3 regions of the Anoxybacillus sp. P3H1B genome follow, and region 3 is predicted to be linked to each of the others. Evidence: riboswitches for the same ligand, from Rfam matches in the RefSeq annotation. Region 3 holds a riboswitch; each other region holds the start of a gene.
The links. A riboswitch is a leader RNA that binds a small molecule or an ion and turns the genes downstream of it on or off. The one in region 3 is predicted to bind thiamine pyrophosphate.
Positions count from the first base shown of each region.

Region 1: another riboswitch for thiamine pyrophosphate. It lies ahead of thiC (phosphomethylpyrimidine synthase ThiC); the one in region 3 lies ahead of tenA (thiaminase II).
Region 2: another riboswitch for thiamine pyrophosphate. It lies ahead of thiM (hydroxyethylthiazole kinase); the one in region 3 lies ahead of tenA (thiaminase II).

Region 1 is NZ_LPUG01000010.1:15,660-18,940, reverse strand. Features, by position in the region: gene AT864_RS03640 ((2Fe-2S)-binding protein) at 1-159, shown strand, start outside; gene thiC (phosphomethylpyrimidine synthase ThiC) at 284-2,005, opposite strand; TPP riboswitch at 2,155-2,269, opposite strand; gene AT864_RS03630 (methyl-accepting chemotaxis protein) at 2,335-3,281, opposite strand, start outside.
Region 2 is NZ_LPUG01000015.1:135,310-138,590, forward strand. Features, by position in the region: gene AT864_RS09825 (DUF6044 family protein) at 1-594, shown strand, start outside; gene AT864_RS09830 (glycosyltransferase family 2 protein) at 608-1,630, shown strand; TPP riboswitch at 1,682-1,793, shown strand; gene thiM (hydroxyethylthiazole kinase) at 1,876-2,685, shown strand; gene thiD (bifunctional hydroxymethylpyrimidine kinase/phosphomethylpyrimidine kinase) at 2,697-3,281, shown strand, end outside.
Region 3 is NZ_LPUG01000012.1:108,628-111,908, reverse strand. Features, by position in the region: gene AT864_RS07875 (ABC transporter ATP-binding protein) at 1-266, opposite strand, end outside; gene AT864_RS07870 (ECF transporter S component) at 279-866, opposite strand; gene tenA (thiaminase II) at 835-1,548, opposite strand; TPP riboswitch at 1,652-1,759, opposite strand; gene AT864_RS07860 (class I SAM-dependent rRNA methyltransferase) at 1,902-3,086, shown strand; gene AT864_RS07855 (YfiT family bacillithiol transferase) at 3,114-3,281, opposite strand, start outside.

The DNA.
Region 1 (3,281 bases), on a different contig from region 3:
ATTATGAACGCCCATGCTCTTGTTGAAAGCACGCCGAACGCCTCGGAACCAATCATTGAAAAGTGGCTTGAATCCAATGTTTGTCGTTGCACCAGCTACTTTGAAATTGAGCAGGCGGTCAAATCTGTGCTCGCAGAAAAGCAAGCAAGCAAAGACTGATTACTTTTTAGCCTTTCCCGCCATATTGGCCGGGAAAGGCTTTTCTGTGAATGAACCAGATGCTCCTCTTCATACGCACCGCGTGATCCGTCAGCAAGACAAATCCATGTCCTTATTGAGCTTATCATTGATAAAGTCTCGAACCGGTTTCAACAAACTCCTTCGCTTTTTGCTTCATCCCGTCCTCTTTTATGCTTTTTTGCAAATCATGGGAAATTTTCATCGAACAAAATTTGGGGCCGCACATGGAACAAAAATGAGCCACCTTCGCCCCTTCCGCCGGGAGTGTCTCATCGTGATATTCCCTAGCCCGTTCCGGGTCCAGCGAGAGATGGAATTGGTCGTTCCAACGAAACTCAAAGCGCGCTTTCGACAGCGCATCATCCCGCATTTGCGCTCCTGGATGCCCTTTCGCTAAGTCAGCAGCATGCGCCGCAATTTTATAAGCAATCACTCCTTGGCGCACATCCTCCTTATTCGGCAATCCTAAATGCTCTTTCGGCGTCACATAACAAAGCATCGCGGTTCCATACCAGCCGATCATTGCCGCACCGATCGCTGATGTAATATGGTCATATCCCGGGGCGATATCCGTCGTCAGCGGACCAAGCGTATAAAATGGCGCACCATGGCAAATCTCCATCTGCCTGTCGACATTTTCTTTGATTTTATCCATCGGCACATGCCCAGGCCCTTCAATCATCACTTGGACATCATGCTTCCATGCTATTTGAGTGAGCTCGCCAAGCGTCTCTAATTCTGCAAATTGCGCTTCATCATTCGCATCGGCAATCGATCCAGGCCGCAAACCGTCTCCTAACGATATGGCGATATCATAGGACTTTAAAATTTCGCAAATTTCCTCAAAATGAGTGTATAAGAAATTTTCCTGATGATGGGCCAAACACCATTGCGCCATAATCGAGCCACCGCGCGACACAATTCCTGTTGTTCTTCCAATGGTCAACGGTATATAACGAAGCAATACCCCAGCGTGAATCGTAAAATAGTCAACTCCTTGTTCAGCCTGCTCAATCAGTGTATCGCGATAAACTTCCCACGATAAATCTTCAACTATTCCATTCACCTTTTCCAACGCTTGATAGATCGGAACCGTCCCAACTGGAACAGGGGAATTACGAATAATAAACTCTCTCGTCGTATGAATCTGCTTTCCTGTTGATAAATCCATGATCGTATCTGCTCCCCAGCGGACAGCCCAGAGCATTTTCTCCACTTCCTCGTCAATTGATGAAGTGACGGCTGAATTGCCGATATTAGCGTTAATTTTGACATGAAAACGTCTCCCAATAATCATTGGTTCACTTTCCGGATGGTTGATATTGGCTGGTATAATCGCCCGCCCGGCCGCGATCTCTTGACGGACCAGCTCTGGATCCATCTGCTCCCGAATAGCGACAAATTCCATCTCCGGAGTAATGATCCCGCGTTTCGCATAATGCATTTGTGTGACTGCCTTGCCATTTTTGGCACGTAGCGGCGTCCGCTTAAAGGGAAGATAGATGTTCGATTCCTTTCCTTTGGAGAGGCCGTTGTCCTCTGGACGCACTGGCCGTCCTTCGTATTCCTCGACATCGTCTCTTTCTAAAATCCAACGTTTGCGCAGTTCAGGAAGCCCGCGGTAAATGTCCGCTTGAAATTCCGTGTCGGTATACGGCCCGCTCGTGTCATATACACAGATCGGATCGTTTTTAGACTCTCCGGCTTCCGTCTTGGTTGGGCTTAGCGTAATTTCACGCATAGGAACGCGAATATCAGAACGCGATCCTTCTACATACATTTTTTTACTGGCTGGAAACGGCATAGAAGATAAAACGTTTTGCATGCAACCCTTCCTCCTTTTTGTTTCATTCGATCTAAGGGCTACACCAAAACGTACGAAAAAAAGACGGTGGGGAAAAAGCAAAAATCGGGTTCTCCAAAAAGAGAACCCGATGGAATCAACAAATAGCGCAAAGTATATGCAACAATCCATACTCCCACTATCTACTTCCCTACGCTGGCATAACCCAGATCAGGTTCAAAGGGTCAAAGAACTTTCGCGCGTTCTTCTCTCAGTCCAAGCTATTGGACTCCCCTAGTAGATCCATTATTTACTTTTAGGGAAAGTTTAGCATATTTATTCATTTATGTAAACATTTTTCTTATGTTTTCCTATACCCGAAATTTCCCTAATAGATTCTGCATTTCTCCAGCCATTTCATTCAGCGCAGAAGCAGAAGAAGCGATTTCTTCCATAGAAGCCATCTGTTCTTGGGTCGCTGCTGAAATATGGCTAGAGCCCGCTGACGATTGTTCCACGATTTCTGCCATATGTTCAATGGCTGAAGCAACGTTCTGGGCGCTTTGCGTCATTTGGCGAATTACGACTGAAACTCCTTCAATTTGTTCATTGACCCCGTTAATAGATCGCCGGATTTGTTCAAAGGAAAGTCCGGCTGTTTGAACGACATGAAGCCCTTGAGAAACTTCATCGGCAACAACATCCATTGACCCAATGGCTTTATCGGTTTCTTGTTGAATGTCATCAATTAATTTTGTAATTTGCTGGGCGGATTGTGCCGATTGCTCCGCCAGCTTTCTCACTTCATCAGCGACAACGGCAAATCCCTTCCCTTGCTCTCCCGCCCGCGCTGCCTCGATTGCCGCATTTAATGCGAGCAAGTTGGTTTGTGAAGAAATCCCTGTGATGACTTGCGTGATTTGGCCGATTTCAGTAGAACGTTCTCCTAATCCTTTAATGATTTGACCGAGCAATTGGACATGCTCATGAATAAAACGCATTTGCTCTTCCATTTTTTCAATCGATTGTTTTCCTGATGCCGCTTTCATCAACATTTCGCCTGCATTCGTAGTCACCTGTTCTGTATTCGCAGCGACTTGCAGTAAAGAACTGGAAATTTCATTCATGGAATAAGACGTTTCTTTTGTCATCTTGGCTTGTTGGTCTGAGTGAGATACGATGTTTTCCATGGTTGTTGCAATTTGTTCCGTCGCTTTTGTTGTTTGCTCCGTATTATGGGAAAGCTGCTCGGCAAATAACGTCATCTCATCTGAATGGCGCTTCATATGCGCCATGACCTCACCCCATGTTTTGGCCA
Region 2 (3,281 bases), on a different contig from region 3:
ATCATATGGCAGCATGCTAAAGCATGGAAAAATGTTGTGTGGCTGGCGCTTGCGCTGCAGCTTTTTATTTTAGCTATATTTAACGAAGAAATTATGTATCAAAATAAGCCGTCGTTTCGCCAGTTCTACGCTGAAAAACAATTCGCGGAAATTAAACGTTATATCGCGCGGCCCGTTGATACATACCGCGTTGCCAGCATCGGCATTCATCCGGCCATTGCTCAATATAACGGCTTTTATACGCTGGATACGTACAACAATTTTTATCCGCTTGAATATAAACATCAATTTCGGCAAATCATTGCTCCTGAGCTAGCAAAAAACCAGACGCTGCGCAAGTATTTCGATAAGTGGGGCGGCCGTTGCTATTTATTTGTCGATGAGCTTGGCAAGCACTACATGTTTAAAAAGAATTCAAAGAAGAAAATTCAACATTTAGAGCTGAATACCGATGTATTCCGCAAGATGGGCGGCCGTTATATTTTTTCGGCGCTTCCGATCGAAAACGCAGCCCAAAATCAGCTACGGCTTGAGAAAGTGTTTCATTCCAAGGAATCCGCATGGACGATTTATTTATACAAACTAGCATCATAGGGAGGAGAGCATCATGAGCGAACCTGTATTAACGATTGTTGTACCTTGCTACAACGAAGAAGAAGTGCTTCCGGAAACGATTCGGCAGCTGCGCGAACTGCGCGAGCAGCTTGTCAGGGAGCGGCTTATTTCCGAATATAGTGCTTTACTATTTGTCGATGATGGAAGCCGAGATGCAACATGGACGATCATTTACAAAGCGAGTTTGCATTATCCGGAGGTCAAAGGGGTCAAGCTTGCCCATAATGCCGGCCATCAAAATGCGTTATTAGCTGGTTTGTTTTCCGCAAAAACTCGCTCAGATTGTATCATTTCCATTGACGCCGATCTACAGGATGATGTGTCGGTCATCCGCCAGTTTGTACAAAAATTTCATGAAGGGTATGAGATTGTATACGGGGTTCGCAACCGCCGCGATACAGATACGTTTTTCAAGCGTCATACAGCACAGGGATTTTATAGAATGATGAAGGCGATGGGCGTTCACCTTATATATAATCATGCCGATTACCGCTTGATGAGCAGGCGGGCGGTTGAAGAGCTGGAACGATTTGAAGAAGCCAATTTATTTTTGCGAGGAATTGTTCCATTGCTTGGATTTCGTTCAACTGTTGTTTATTATGATCGAAAGGAACGACTTGCCGGTGAAACAAAATATCCGCTAAAAAAAATGATTTCCTTTGCTCTTGACGGTATTACGTCATTTAGTGTGACACCTATTCGTTTTATTTCCATGATCGGGTTTGTTTCTTTTTTTGTCAGCCTGTTATTTGGTGCTTACTTCCTGTTTTTAAAATGGACCGGTCACACACAAACGGGATGGACATCGTTGATTACATCGATTTGGCTGCTTGGAGGATTGCAGCTGATTGCTTTTGGGCTAATCGGTGAATACATCGGAAAGATTTATAAAGAAACGAAACGGCGCCCTCGTTATATTGTGGATTTAGATTTATTTAATTTGCCATTGCCGCGATCTTCCTCGTTTCATGAAGAGCCAAGAAGAACGGAATCATTGCCGGGAGGGAGCACATAATTTTTTGCTTGCATTCTCGGGCGAGAAGGGGTAGACTGTGCTTGTAAACAGTGAAAAGGATACGGGAGTCTGTGGAATCAGGCTGAGAGTACGGCTATCATCCGCCGTTGACCGTTTGAACCTGTTGGGTAATGCCAGCGTAGGGAAAGTGATAGAGGCGATATAGATGCACTTTGCTTACGCGCAAAGTGCATTTTTATTTGCAAATCCAGCTGGACAAACGAATAAGGGAGAGGATGGAAAAGATGAATTTGCAACATGTGGCAGAAGTACTCGATCAAGTGCGCAAGGCTAATCCACTTGTGCATAACATCACAAATGTAGTTGTGACCAATTTTACAGCAAATGGTCTGCTTGCGCTTGGCGCTTCACCAGTGATGGCCTATGCCAAGCAAGAAGTAGCGGATATGGCGCGAATTGCCGGAGCGCTTGTTTTAAATATCGGCACGCTAAATGAACAGGAAATTGAAGCGATGCTGATTGCCGGCAAGGCAGCAAATGAACAGGGAGTTCCTGTGATTTTCGATCCGGTTGGAGCGGGAGCGACGCCATATCGCACGGAAACCGCCCGAAAAATAGTCCGTCAATTAAATATTGCCGTCATCCGCGGCAATGCAGCAGAAATCGCGAATGTTATCGGCGAGCGGTGGGAGATTAAAGGAGTGGATGCCGCCGAAGGAAGCGGCGATGTGGTGGCACTAGCGAAAAAAGCAGCACAGCAGTTAAAAATGACAGTCGCTATTACCGGAAAGGACGATGTTGTCACAGACGGAGCGACGGTTTATGTGGTTCATAACGGTCATTCGCTGTTAACAAAAGTCACTGGGACAGGCTGCCTTGTCACATCTGTAATCGGAGCGTTTGCGGCTGTTGAAAAGGACTATGCAGCAGCGGCAACAGCGGCGCTTGTCAGCTATGGCGTGGCGGCGCAACTAGCTGCTGATGAAGCGGCAGAGTATGGGCCTGGAAGCTTTCAAATCGCCTTTTTAAATCAGTTGGCCAAAGTTGGCGCGGAGGCCATTAGTCAATATGGATCCTTTACCAAAGTTGAATGAAGGGGAGAGACATGGTGAATCAAGTTTATAAAGCATTAACGATTGCTGGGTCAGACAGTGGAGGTGGAGCCGGCATTCAGGCGGATTTAAAAACATTTCAAGAGTTACGCGTCTTTGGAATGTCTGCATTAACGGCGGTAACGGCGCAAAATACGCTTGGCGTGCAGGGAGTGTATCCGCTTTCTGTAGAAGCCGTTGAGCAGCAGATTGAATCCATTGGTACGGACTTAGGAGCAGACGCCGTCAAAACGGGCATGTTGTTTAATGCAGATATCATCCAAGCCGTAGCGAAAAAGGTGAAGCAATTTGGCTGGCGTCGGCTTGTCGTTGACCCGGTTATGATCGCTAAAGGCGGGGCACCACTTTTACAGGAAGCAGCGGTGTCAGCGTTAAAAACACATTTGTTGCCGCTGGCGATGGTAGCCACTCCTAACATTCCAGAGGCAGAAGTATTGACGGGGATGAAGATCCGCACATTAGAGGAACGCCAAGAAGCGGCAAAACAGCTTCACAAAATCGGAGTCACGTACGTGGTCATTAAAGGAGGCCACGATGATGTTGAAAATGCAGCGGTTGATTTGCTATATGATGGCCGT
Region 3 (3,281 bases):
GGCATGCAAAATTGCGAATCAGGATCTTGAAACACATATCCCCAGTTATCAGGCACCTGAATATGTTTCGCCTTCATAGGAATGTCCACTGAATGCGGAATTAATCCGCAAAGCACTTGCAACAGCGTCGATTTGCCGCATCCAGATGGACCTAACAGCAATACTTTCTCCCCTCTTGAAAAAGAAACTGACAAGTCTTTAAACAGCAAGCCTTCTTTTCCGGGGAATTTGAGCCGCAGCTGGTCAACAAAAGCTACGAGTTCCATTTTCTTCACCCTTTAACGGTCTAGCTGATCATAATCTTCTTTTGATGCGGAACGAACCATTTGCGTCACTCCAGTGGCTTCAAGTGCTTTCACTAAAGAGGAAGCAAACACGCCGGAAATTAAAATCGCGCCAACAAACCGCGCAACAAAGAACAATGTTAAATTCCATGGAGCCAGCGCTTCAATGTATCCTTTATAATAGTCCATAATTAACGAACCAATGGTTGAGCCAATCGCCGCAAGCGACACAACAAACACATCAAATCGCTTATAGCGGAACGCAGCGAAAGCAAGCTCTGCAAACAATCCTTGTACGACACCGTAAATCAATACTTCAAGTCCCCACTCAGAGCCGGTCACAAATTCGCTTGATGAAGCAGCAATTTCCGCCAAAAGGGCAATACCAGGCTTGCGAATAATTAAAAAGGCAACAGTAGCGGCAATGAACCACATTCCATAAATGAGTTGATCAAGATGGAAGCCAAACGGCTTAACAAAATAGTAGAATGGTCCCCATAGCTTATACACAATTCCAAATACAATGGAAATGACAATTGTAATTAAAATATCAGCTAATTTCAATCCCTTGGTTGTCTGCATCCTTTACTTTCTCCTTTCCTTGAATTGGCCATGTTTCTAAACGGTACGCCATTTCCCAAAATGAATATTCGTATTGGCTGCTAATGATAAAATGCTGTTCCATTCGCTTGCGATCCGCTTCCGACACGTTTTCTGCTACCGTATCTAATCGCTGAATTTGTTCTTCCACTAACTGACGGAACCATTCCGATCCATAAGCGGCAATCCATTCTTGATAAATCGGCTCCTGCGGCGTACAATGCTTTAATCTCTCACCAATTTCGTAATAAAGCCAATAGCATGGTAAAATAGCAGCAATCACATCGCCTAAATGACCTTCATACGCTGCCCTGTACAAATGAGAAGTATAGGCGTAAGCCGTCGGTGCCGGAACGAACGAAGCTTTTTCCTCCTCCGTGATTCCGAGCTGCTTTGCAAACTTCTCATGCAAAGATAGTTCCGCTTGCTGAGTATTTTGCGCATGATGCGCCATGCGCGCTGTTGTTGCCAAATCAACCGCTCGTGCAGCTCCAAGCGCTTGTACTCTAGCAAAATGGCTTAAATAATAGGAATCTTGCAAAACATAATAGCGAAAGCACGCCAGATTGAGCGTTCCCTCACCAAGCTCCTTGACGAATGGATGATGAAAGCTTGCCTCCCAAATAGCGTCTACCTTTTGACGCAATAACTGTGAAAATGACATGTCAATCCCTCCTTTATTTGGAAACACATCCATGCTTGAATCAATAAAAAACCACTTTCTTTCGCAAGCGCAAAGAAAGTGGTTTACAAACATTTATAAAGCGAGTACGCCACTTCCACTTCCCTACGCTGGCATAATCCAGATCAGGTTCTAAGGGTCTCAAAGGCACACTTTGATCTCAGCCTATCTAAAGGCACCCCTAGTGGATGATTAAAAGCATGGATATAAAGTTATTTAAATTTATCATATCACTGTTCATATGATTGTCAAGTCTCCCCTCCTATCATTGCTTCCTGATCGTCAATTCTGTATGATAGAGAAGGCAAATAACTTAATTTAATGGAGTGAAGAATGTGGCAAACGTTTTTTTGAAGCGAAAGCGCAAAAAGCGGCTGGAGCAAGGCCATCCTTGGATTTTTCAAAGTGAAGTAGACTACATTGAAGGTGATTTTGAACCAGGCGATTTTGTGAACGTCTATAACCATCAGCGTTACTTTCTCGCAAAGGGATCTATTAATCCTCGCTCACAAATGATTGTGCGCGTCTTAACTCACCATGCAGACGAAGAATTGAACGAAACATTTTTCGTGGAAAGGATTCGTCAAGCATGGGCATATCGGGAACGAATGATTCCGGGTGTCCGTTCTTGTCGCGCCATTTATGGTGAAGCCGATTTTTTGCCGGGGCTTATTGTTGATAAATACGAAGATGTACTTGTTGTGCAAATTCTTTCCCTTGGAATGGAAAAGCGAAAAGACTGGATTTTAAAAGGCTTGCTTGAAGTATTTCAACCAAAAGCGATTTACTTGCGCAATGATGTATATGTCCGCGAGTTAGAAGGACTTGAGCAAGAAAAAGGATTTTGGTACGGCACATGCGATACAGAAGTGATCATTGAAGAAAACGGGGTAAAATACATCGTTGATATTGAAAACGGGCAAAAAACAGGGTTTTTCTTTGACCAACGGCAAAACCGCGCCGCCATTCGTCCGCTCATCGACACGGATACAACCGTTTTGGATTGTTTCACCCATACAGGCTCGTTTATGCTCAATGCTTGTTTATACGGAGCAAAGCATGTCACCGCTGTCGATATTTCCGAGCACGCGATTGAGACAGCGAAACGAAACGCAGCACTAAACGGTTTTATGAACGTTGATTTCGTTGTCGCCAATGCGTTCGATTATTTGCGAGAAGCCGTTCACGAAGGAAAGCAGTGGGATGTCGTGATTGTTGATCCTCCGGCATTCGCCAAATCGGCCCACGCTGTTCCAAAGGCCTTGGGCGGATATAAGGACATTAACTTAAACGGTTTAAAATTAGTAAAGGATGGGGGATTTTTTGTTACAGCCAGCTGCTCCTACCATGTCCATGCTGATATGTTTCAAGCGATGGTGGAAGAAGCAGCGTTTGATGCAAAAAAAATTTTGCGCCAAGTCCATTGGAGCGGAGCCGGCTATGATCATCCGAAGTTGCTTGCTGCCGATGAAGGCGATTATTTAAAATTTGCCATCTACGAAGTGCATTCACGCAAATGACGGACATCAAGCACGATGTCCGTCATTTCACCATCCTTTTTTCTGGCGCAATTGTTGAATATGTGCAGTATGATGCTTCCCATGCCAAGCATACATAGCCACAAATGTATATAAATCGATTTTCGTTTTGGTCCCTTCATGATAGAACGTTTTTTGAAAATCTTCTGTTGCCAACGATTCAAGCAGCTGTGTCCA